Regions from separate parts of the Pseudomonas sp. NFX15 genome, predicted to be linked through region 2. Evidence: predicted binding sites of a transcription regulator. Region 2 holds the regulator's gene; the other holds the start of a gene.

Region 1 (5,388 bases), on a different contig from region 2:
TCGGCAGGATCTTCCACACTAAAGGGATGGAGGGCGGCCCCGTGAGTCGCCCGTGCAGCCCTCATGGCCGCATGCGAACGAGCATTCTACCCGGAAACGATGGTGAGGAAAGTGGCGATATTCCACGATGCTGGCACAGCGCTTTGACGGGGCTCACTTAAAATAGGGGCGTTTTGCTCAACTTCAAGTCATACACGGCAGAAGTTAGTTGTTGATTTAATGGGTAAAGCGTCCCCAAAAGCAATGGGCGGGTGCATTCAGTGCTTTCTGCTACCATGGCGCCTCTGTTACTTCAGGTGTCTGATCATGGCATTTCGCCCACTTACGGCCAAGGTTCCTGCCGTTCTACTACGCGAAGCCAAGCCGCTGAAGGCCATTCTTGGCCACGCTCAACGCCTGGGTCATCTGCAACGTCTGCTCGAAAGCCAATTGCAACCCGCCGCTCGCGAACATTGCCACGTGGCTTCATGGCGTGAAGGCAGTTTGTTGCTGATTGTCACTGACGGTCATTGGGCCACCCGCCTGCGCTACCAGCAAAAGCGCTTGCAGCGACAACTGCAAATGTTCGACGAGTTTACCAACCTCACGCGAATCCTGTTCAAGGTGCAGCCGCCGACCGTCCAGCGGGGAGCGACCGGGCATACCATGGATCTGTCGGAGGATGCGGCCGCGACCATCCAGGCCACGGCCGACGGGATCAGCGATCCGAATTTGCGGGCGGCGCTTGAACGACTGGCGGCGCACGCCAAGTCCAAAACCTGACACTGATCTCGTGTGGGAGCGAGCCTGCTCGCGAAGATGGCGGGACGTTCAACATTGATGTTGTCTGGCACACCGATTCGCGGGCAAGCCCGCTCCTACAGTTTGAATGTGTTATCGGCGTTTGTTGCCACCCAACAACGACCCCATCAAGCCGCGCACCAACTGTCGGCCAATCTGGTTTGCCGCCTGTTGCATCGCTGATTTCAGTGCTTTCCCCGCCGCTGTGCCGAGGAACTCTCCCGCTTGTTCGGTGAAAGTGGGTTCCTGCTTGCCCTGTTGCGCTTCGGGCTCCGGTGCCAGTCCCTTGCGCCCCATCAGCACTTCATAGGCTGATTCGCGATCGATTGGCTGGTCATATCGCCCTTTAAGCGGTGAGCCAGCAATCAACGCTGCGCGCTCAGCATCGGTCAACGGACCGATCCGCGATTGCGGCGGTGCCACCAGCACCCGCTGGACGATTTCCGGCGTGCCTTTTTCCTGCAAGGTGCCGACGAGGGCTTCGCCGATACCCAACTCGGTCAGCACCGACAAGGTATCGAACGCCGGATTCGGCCGAAAACCTTCGGCCACCGCGCGCAAGGACTTCTGTTCCTTCGACGTGAACGCACGCAACCCATGCTGGATGCGCAAACCCAGCTGTGCCAACACGTCGTCCGGCAAGTCACCCGGCGACTGGGTGACGAAATACACACCCACGCCTTTCGACCGAATCAGCCTCACCACTTGTTCCAAGCGATCGCGCAAGGCCTGGGGCGTGCCGTTGAACAACAAATGCGCCTCGTCGAAGAACAGCGCCAGCAACGGTTTGTCGGCATCGCCGCGCTCCGGCAGTTGCTCGAACAGTTCGGCCAGTAACCACAACAGGAACGTCGCATAGACCTTCGGCGCCTCATGCACCAGGCGACTGGCGTCGAGCAAATGGATGCGTCCGCGTCCATCCGCCGCGGGCTGGAGGATGTCTTCGAGTTGCAGCGCCGGCTCACCGAACAGGGCTTCGGCCCCCTGTTGTTCCAGGGTCGCCAGACGTCGCAGCAATGCCTGGCTGGACCCGGTGGTCATCAATGCCGCATCGTCGCCCAGCAACTGGGGGTTGTCCCGCAGGTGATTGAGCAACGCCTTCAGGTCCTTGAGATCGAGCAACAACAGGCCTTCGCGGTCCGCCACCTTGAACGCGGCGTACAACGCCGACTGCTGGCTGTCGGTCAGTTCCAGCAGGCTGCCCAACAGCAACGGCCCCATTTCACTCAAGGTTGTCCGTAAAGGATGACCCGACTGGCCATGTACGTCCCACAACGTTACCGGATAAGCCTGAGGCTTGTGGTTCAGCCAAGGCATCCCGGCAATTCGCTCGGCGATCTTGCCTTGAGGATTGCCCGCAGCGCCTAGGCCGCACAGGTCACCCTTGATGTCGGCGGCGAACACCCCCACGCCAGCATCGCTGAAGGCTTCTGCCAGGCGTTGCAACGTCACGGTCTTGCCGGTACCGGTCGCGCCCGCGATCAAACCGTGGCGGTTCGCCAGGCGCATGGCCTGGGCAATCGGCTGACCTTCGAGATCGGCACCGATAACGAGTTGCATTGAGTCAGGCATTTGATCACCCATGATTAATCTTTGGTCCTACACGGCCGATAGAGAAAGCGACAAAGCAACAGACACGATCTGGTCGGAATTTTCCCTAAGGAGAGTCGGAAACTTCATTTGCTTTCAACCTTGCCCGTTGTGCGTCCCTTTATAAAAGCACGCGCTGGACATTAAGACCTTAGCGGAACCCCAAGCCATGAACAAAAATCTGCGTTTCAGCCATAAGATCCTGCTTGCCGCCGCCCTCATTGTTATTGCCGCCTTCGCCTCATTCACGCTGTACAACGATTATTTGCAGCGCAATGCCCTCCGCGAAGACCTCGATAACTATCTCAACGAGATGGGTGACGTCACCGCCAACAACATCCAGACCTGGCTGGCCGGGCGCATTCTGCTGATCGAGAACCTCTCGCAGAACATCGCCATCAACCCGGAACAAGCCAACGTCGCCAACCTGCTTGAACAGAAAGCCCTGACATCGACCTTCATGGCTTCCTACCTGGGTGACGCCACCGGGCACTTCACCATTCGTCCGGACGCGAAGATGCCCGACGGCTTCGACCCTCGTGTTCGCCCTTGGTACAAGGGCGCCGAAAGCAGCAGCACCGCGACCCTGACTGAACCCTACATCGATGCGGCGACCGGTCAACTGATCATTTCCATGGCGATCGCCTCGAAGAAAGCCGGCCAGAGCGTTGGCGTAGTGGGCGGCGACTTGAGCCTGCAAACCCTGATCGAGACCCTCAGCGCCCGTGACTTCGATGGTATGGGCTACGCGTTCCTGGTCAGTGCCGACGGCAAGATCCTGGTGCATCCGGACAAGGCGCTGGTGATGAAATCCCTGAGCGAGGCGTATCCGAAAGATACCCCGCGCATTGGCAGCGGTTTCAGCGAAATCGATGTCGACGGCAAAACCCGCATCGTCAGCTTTACCCCAATCAAGGGCCTGCCTTCAGTCAACTGGTACATCGGTCTGTCGGTCGACAAGGAAAAAGCCTTCTCGATGCTCAGCGAATTCCGCACCTCGGCGGTGGTCGCGACCATCATTGCCGTGGTCATCATCATTGCCCTGCTGGGCATGTTGATCCGCATCCTGATTCAGCCGCTGCACGTCATGACCCGCGCCATGGCCGACATTGCCGACGGCGAAGGCGACCTGACTAAGCGCCTGAGCATCCAGAACAATGACGAATTCGGCACCCTTGGCACCGCCTTCAACCGCTTCGTTGAGCGCATCCACGGCTCGATCCGCGAAGTGTCGTCGGCCACCGGCCAGGTCAACGAAGTCGCGCTGCGTGTCGTCGCCGCGTCAAACTCGTCGATGTTCAACTCCGACCAGCAAGCCTCGCGCACCAGCAGCGTGGCCGCCGCGATCAATCAACTCGGCGCCGCCGCCCAGGAAATCGCCCGTAATGCCGCCCAGGCCTCAAGCCAGGCCAGCGATGCCCGCAGCCTGGCCGAAGATGGCCAGCAAGTGGTGGATCGCAGCATCGTGGCGATGAATCAACTGTCGAGCATGCTCAGCGCGTCGAGCAGCAACATCGAATCGCTGAACAGCAAAACGGTGAACATCGGGCAGATTCTCGAAGTGATCACCAGCATTTCCCAGCAAACCAACTTGCTGGCGCTCAACGCTGCGATTGAAGCGGCTCGCGCCGGTGAGGCCGGTCGCGGTTTTGCCGTGGTGGCGGACGAAGTACGCAACCTGGCTCACCGCACGCAGGAATCGGCGCAACAGGTGCAGAGCATGATCGAGGAGCTGCAGGTCGGCGCCCGCGAATCGGTCAGCACCATGAGCGACAGCCAGCGCCACAGCCAGGACAGCGTGGAAATCGCCAACCTGGCGGGTGAACGCCTGAACAGCGTGACGCTGCGGATCGGCGAAATCGACGGCATGAACCAGTCGGTGGCCACCGCGACCGAAGAGCAGACTGCCGTGGTGGAATCGATCAACGTCGACATCACCGAGATCAACACGCTGAACCAGGAAGGTGTGGAAAACCTGCAATCGACCTTGCGTGCGTGCTCGGACCTTGAGCAGCAGGCAGCGCGGTTGAAGCAGCTGGTAGGCAGTTTCCGTATCTAGCGTCTGAACGAGCCTTTTCGCGGGCAAGCCAGCTCCTACACATATGCATTCCTGTAGGAGCTGGCTTACCAGAAAAAGCCCCACCTTTCCCCTTCCAAAAAACCCGACCGAACATCTATTCGCCCTAACGGTCAACCAAGTGAGGACCGGGACCGGAGGATCGTTCATCGTGCATATCGCTGACATCACCATGTTCTACGCCCCCGCCAGCGGTGGCGTGCGCACTTACCTGGATGCGAAGCATCGTCGCCTGGGTATCAAGACCGGCATTCGCCACAGTTTGCTGATCCCCGGATCGTCCTTGAGTGAACGGGACGGCATCTTCACGGTGCCGGCACCGGCGCTGCCGTTCGGCAAGGGGTATCGCTTCCCCTTGCGTCTGGCGCCGTGGCGCAATGTCTTGCACGATTTGCAGCCCGACCTGATTGAAGTCGGTGATCCTTACCTCACCGCCTGGGCGGCGCTGGACGCGCGACGGCAACTCGATGTGCCGGTAATCGGTTTCTATCACTCGGACTTGCCGCTGCTGGTCAGCAACCGCATGGGTCCCTGGCTGACCAACAATGTCGAGGCCTATGTCAGCAAGCTCTACGGCAACTTCGACCGGGTCCTGGCGCCCAGCCAGGTGATGGCCGACAAACTGATCGGGCTGGGGGTCAGGAACGTCTTCGTGCAACCGCTGGGCGTCGACCTGAAAACCTTCAACCCTGACGCCCGCGACCCGGGGCTGCGGGCTGAAATGGGCCTGGATGAACACACCCATCTCTTGATCTTCGCCGGACGCGGCTCCAAGGAAAAAAACCTGCCGGTGCTGCTCGACTGCATGAAACGCCTGGGCCGGCGTTATCACTTGCTGCTGGTGGGTTCGTCGATGCCGACGGCCGTGCCGTCCAACGTCACCGTGATCGACGAGTTCTGCCCGCCCCCCCAGGTGGCACGCCTGATGGCCAGCGCCGATG
Region 2 (5,388 bases):
GAAGAAGCAGAGCGTGGCCAAGGTGCAGGCGCTGCAAGAGGTCAAGCGCCAGCAGGAGCTGCTGCCGTCGCCGGCCCGCGCCCAGGAAACCAAGGAACTGGGCTGGGATGATGTGACGCCGATCGACATGATCGGCCTGGAAGTGGGCTACCGCCTGATTCCGCTGGTGGATCGCAACCAGGGCGGCCAGTTGCTGGCGCGGATCAAGGGCGTGCGCAAGAAGCTGTCCCAGGACTTGGGCTTCCTGATGCCGACCGTGCACATCCGCGACAACCTCGACCTGGCGCCGAGTGCCTATCGCCTGACCCTCATGGGGGTGATCCTGGCCGAGGCGGAGATTTACCCGGATCGCGAGCTGGCGATCAACCCGGGGCAGGTCTACGGCACGCTCAACGGCATTACCGCCAAAGATCCGGCTTTCGGCCTGGAGGCGGTCTGGATCGAAATCAGCCAGCGCGCCCAGGCACAATCGCTCGGTTATACGGTAGTCGATGCCAGTACAGTGGTGGCCACTCACTTGAACCAGATACTCTATAAACATTCCAGTGAGCTGATCGGTCACGAAGAAGTGCAGCAACTCATGCAATTGCTGGCCAAAAGCTCGCCGAAACTGGCCGAAGAGCTGGTGCCGGGGGTGGTGTCGCTGTCGCAATTGCTCAAAGTGTTGCAGGCGCTGTTGGCCGAACAGGTACCGGTACGCGACATCCGCAGCATTGCCGAGGCCATCGCGAACAATGCCGCCAAGAGTCAAGATACCGCCGCGCTGGTGGCTGCCGTGCGGGTTGGCGTATCCCGTGCAATCGTCCAAAGCATTGTAGGGACTGAGTCTGAGCTGCCAGTTATCACGCTGGAGCCAAGGTTGGAACAGATATTGCTCAATAGTCTGCAAAAGGCAGGACAAGGCTCGGAAGAGGGCGTTCTGCTGGAGCCAAGCATGGCTGAGAAGCTGCAACGCTCATTGATCGACGCAGCGCAGCGCCAAGAGATGCAAGGTCAACCGGTGATTCTGTTGGTGGCCGGTCCGGTTCGCGCGATGCTCTCGCGATTTGGCCGGCTCGCAGTCCCGGGTTTGCACGTGTTGGCTTACCAGGAAATCCCTGACAACAAGCAAGTGACCATCGTTGCGACAGTAGGGCCCAACGGCTGAGGTAGTGGTTTATGCAAGTTAAGCGTTTTTTCGCCGCCGATATGCGTCAGGCCATGAAGCTGGTTCGTGATGAGCTGGGCGCTGATGCCGCCATCATTGGCAACCGCCGGATCGCCGGGGGCGTCGAGCTGACGGCTGCGCTGGATTACAAGTTGTCGGCGCTGGCACCGCGTGTGCCGAACATGGAACTCGAAGACGAGCTGCGCAAGACGCAGTCGCGGATCGTCACTGCCCAGGCTGAACTGAGCCTGCGTAGCGATGGCGAGAGCGACCAGAGCACCAACCGCCAGTTGTTCGCCGGCTTGCCATTGACCGCTGCCGAACCGTTGATCGAACCCACGTACGCCGAACCCCGTCGCCCTGCACCGGCCCCGACGCCAACCTCCGGTGGCGTTGACCCGCGTGCATTCGACTCGATGCGCTTCGAACTCAACAGCCTGCGCGAACTCATGGAAGTTCAGCTCGGCTCCCTGGCCTGGAATCAGCTGCAAGGCAGCCGTCCGGATCAGGCGAACCTCTGGCGTCGCCTGCAACGCATCGGCCTGTCTGGCCCGTTGTCGCGCGATCTGCTGGCGATGATTACCGACATTGAAGAGCCTCGTCAGGCCTGGCGCATGCTGCTGGCGCACCTGGCGCGCATGATCGCCACCCCGCAAGTCGAACCGCTGGAAGAGGGCGGCGTGATCGCCATGGTCGGCCCTGCCGGCATGGGCAAGACCACCACGTTGGCCAAGCTCGCTGCGCGCTACGTGCTCAAGTACGGCGCGCAGAACATTGCCCTGGTGAGCATGGACAGCTTCCGCATCGGTGCCCAGGAGCAGCTCAAGACCCTGGGGCGTATCCTCAATGTCTCGGTGACCCACGTCGATCCGGGCCAGTCGCTGGTCCAGGCGCTGGAGCCGTTGCTGCGCAAGCGCGTGGTGCTGATCGATACCGCCGGCCTGCAAGCCAGCGATCCGGCCCTGCGCATGCAGCTTGAAAGCCTGGCCGGCCGCGGCATTCGTTCAAAAAATTATCTGGTCCTGGCAACCACCAGCCAGAAACAGGTTCTAACCGCCGCTTATCACAGTTACAAGCGGTGCGGGCTGGCTGGCTGCATCCTGACTAAACTGGATGAGACGGCGAGCCTGGGCGAGGTGTTGAGCCTGGCCATCAGTCACGAATTACCCGTGGCCTACCTGACCGACGGCCCGCGGATCCCGGATGATCTTCATCTGCCGCGCCGTCACCAGTTGGTCAGTCGCGCCGTCAGCGTGCAAATGCAGGAAGAACCCAGCGAAGAAGCCATGGCTGACATGTTCGCTGACATCTACCACAGTCCGACCAAGCAGGTTGGCTGAGGTAATTAATGAATAGTTTTTGTACCTACATCGATGGTCTGCCATGCATTGTTCCGTTAGCGAACGCGCAGCCAGTAATGTGGCCTCCGTCTATGCAAGACAAGGTAAAGAAATAATATGGGCAGCATGCATCCCGTTCAGGTGATCGCGGTGACCGGCGGCAAAGGTGGCGTCGGGAAAACTAACGTGTCTGTAAACTTGTCCCTGGCCCTCGCTGAGCTTGGCCGGCGCGTCATGCTGCTGGACGCCGACCTGGGGCTGGCAAACGTCGACGTCCTGCTGGGCCTGACACCCAAACGGACCCTGGCCGACGTGATCGAAGGCCGCTGCGAGCTGCGCGACGTACTGCTGCAGGGGCCCGGCGGCATCCGTATCGTTCCGGCGGCGTCCGGCACACAGAGCATGGTTCATCTGAGCCCTGCGCAGCACGCTGGGCTGATCCAGGCCTTCAGCGACATCGGCGATAACCTTGACGTATTGGTGATCGACACCGCTGCGGGCATTGGTGACTCGGTAGTCAGTTTCGTACGTGCCGCCCAGGAAGTGTTGCTGGTGGTGTGCGACGAGCCGACCTCGATTACCGATGCCTACGCCCTGATCAAGTTGCTCAACCGCGACTATGGCATGAACCGCTTCCGCGTCCTGGCCAACATGGCCCAGAGCCCGCAGGAAGGGCGCAACCTGTTCGCCAAGTTGACCAAGGTCACCGATCGCTTCCTCGATGTCGCTCTGCAATACGTCGGCGCCGTGCCCTACGACGAAAGCGTGCGCAAGGCCGTGCAGAAGCAGCGTGCGGTCTACGAAGCGTTCCCGCGTTCCAAGTGCTCGCTGGCCTTCAAGGCCATCGCGCAGAAGGTCGATACCTGGCCTTTGCCGGCCAACCCGCGTGGGCACCTGGAGTTCTTCGTCGAGCGTCTCGTGCAACAGACAGCAGGGCCTGTGCTATGACAGCCAGCGGTTACAACCTCTATAAAAAATCGGCCCGCGATGCGCAGTACGAGCTGATCGAGCGTTACGCGCCGCTGGTAAAACGCATTGCCTACCACTTGCTGGCACGCTTGCCAGCCAGTGTCCAGGTCGAAGACCTGATCCAGGCCGGGATGATCGGCCTGCTTGAAGTGTCGACCAAATATGACGCCAGCAAAGGCGCCAGTTTCGAGACGTACGCGGGCATTCGAATCCGCGGCGCGATGCTCGATGAAGTGCGCAAGGGGGACTGGGCGCCACGCTCGGTCCACCGCAATACGCGCATGGTCAGCGACGCGATTCGCTCGATTGAAGCGAAAACCGGTCGTGACGCTAAAGATCACGAAGTTGCGGCCGAACTCCAATTGAGTCTCGACGATTATTACGGGATTTTGAACGACACCCTGGGCAGCCGCTTATTCAGTTTCGACGACCTGTTGCAGGACGGCGAACACGAAGGGCTGCACGAGGATGGCGCAAGTGCTCATCTCGAGCCGTTACGCGATCTGGAAGATGAACGCTTCCAGGCGGCGCTGGCGGATGCGATTGCCAATTTGCCGGAGCGTGAGCGACTGGTGTTGGCGCTGTACTACGACGAAGAGTTGAACCTCAAGGAAATCGGTGAGGTCCTGGGGGTCAGCGAATCGCGGGTCAGCCAGTTACACAGCCAGTGCGCGGCCCGTTTGCGGGGGCGTTTGGGGGAGTGGCGAGCGCGCTGAAGGCAGTGTGGGGACACTGCGAACGGGGCCGATGGGGTGTTGAACCACACCGGTCGCGATCTGTTGTGCTCCAGACAGTCATTGAGTGCTTTGCCGGATTGATTGAAATGGCGCGTCCAGGTGCTGGGCGCGTTTAAGACTGCTTGGAGGTCGAATTGGACAAGAACATGAAAATCCTCATCGTTGATGACTTCTCAACGATGCGGCGGATCATCAAGAACCTGCTGCGTGACCTTGGGTTCACCAACACCGTCGAGGCCGACGATGGCACTACCGCCATCCCGGTGCTCAACAGCGGAAGCATCGACTTTCTGGTAACGGACTGGAACATGCCTGGCATGACCGGAATCGATCTGCTGCGCCACGTGCGCGCCGATGAAAAGCTCAAGCACCTGCCGGTGTTGATGGTCACCGCTGAAGCCAAGCGCGAGCAGATCATCGAAGCGGCCCAGGCCGGCGTTAACGGCTATGTGGTCAAACCCTTTACGGCCCAGGCGTTGAAAGAAAAAATCGAGAAGATTTTCGAACGCATCGGTTGATGAGTGCGCCACGGGGGAGCTATGGGCAATAACGAATCTTCACTGGGCGATTTTGAATCGACCCTGAAAAAACACGCCGTCGAATTGGTCGCGAGCCTTGAAAAAGGCAAGTTCGGCGACGCCGTGCAATTGATCCATGAGCTCAACCAGACCCGTGACCGCGGCCTGTACCAGGAAGTGGGCAAGCTCACGCGCGAGTTGCACAGTGCGATCGTCAATTTCCAGATTGACCCGCACATGCCGCAAGCCGAGGAAGTGTCGCAGATCACCGACGCCACCGAGCGCCTGGGGTACGTGGTGAAGCTGACCGAAGCCGCTGCGAACCGCACCATGGACCTGGTGGAAAACGCCACGCCGCTGGTCAACAGCCTGGCCGATGAAGCCCAGGCCTTGGGCACGGACTGGAAGCGCTTCATGCGTCGTGAAGTCGGCGCTGAAGAGTTTCGCGAATTGGCCCGGCGGGTCGACGGCTTCCTGGTGCGCAGCAGCCAGGACAATCGCGCGGTGTCGGGCAACCTGAACGACATCCTGCTCGCCCAGGATTACCAGGACCTCACCGGCCAGGTGATCAAGCGTGTGACCACCCTGGTCACCGAAGTCGAAAGCAACCTGCTCAAGCTCGTGCTCATGGCCAGTCAGGTGGACCGCTTTGCGGGCATCGAGCATGACCGTGAAGC

The links. The regulator FliA, encoded in region 2, starts transcription of late flagellar genes. The targets are predictions, from matches to a motif close to CTAAAGTTTNNNNNNNNNNNGCCGNTAA.
Region 1: the regulator FliA is predicted to act here: its motif matches at 2,367-2,394, upstream of J1D76_RS17240 (methyl-accepting chemotaxis protein).

The regions. Positions count from the first base shown of each region.
Region 1 is NZ_JAFMPV010000015.1:94,960-100,347, reverse strand. It holds gene J1D76_RS17250 (DUF721 domain-containing protein) at 307-762, shown strand; gene J1D76_RS17245 (helicase HerA-like domain-containing protein) at 874-2,352, opposite strand; gene J1D76_RS17240 (methyl-accepting chemotaxis protein) at 2,540-4,429, shown strand; gene J1D76_RS17235 (glycosyltransferase family 4 protein) at 4,599-5,388, shown strand, end outside.
Region 2 is NZ_JAFMPV010000020.1:65,700-71,087, forward strand. It holds gene flhA (flagellar biosynthesis protein FlhA) at 1-1,147, shown strand, start outside; gene flhF (flagellar biosynthesis protein FlhF) at 1,159-2,487, shown strand; gene fleN (flagellar synthesis regulator FleN) at 2,605-3,435, shown strand; gene fliA (RNA polymerase sigma factor FliA) at 3,432-4,172, shown strand; gene J1D76_RS20025 (chemotaxis response regulator CheY) at 4,340-4,711, shown strand; gene J1D76_RS20030 (protein phosphatase CheZ) at 4,733-5,388, shown strand, end outside.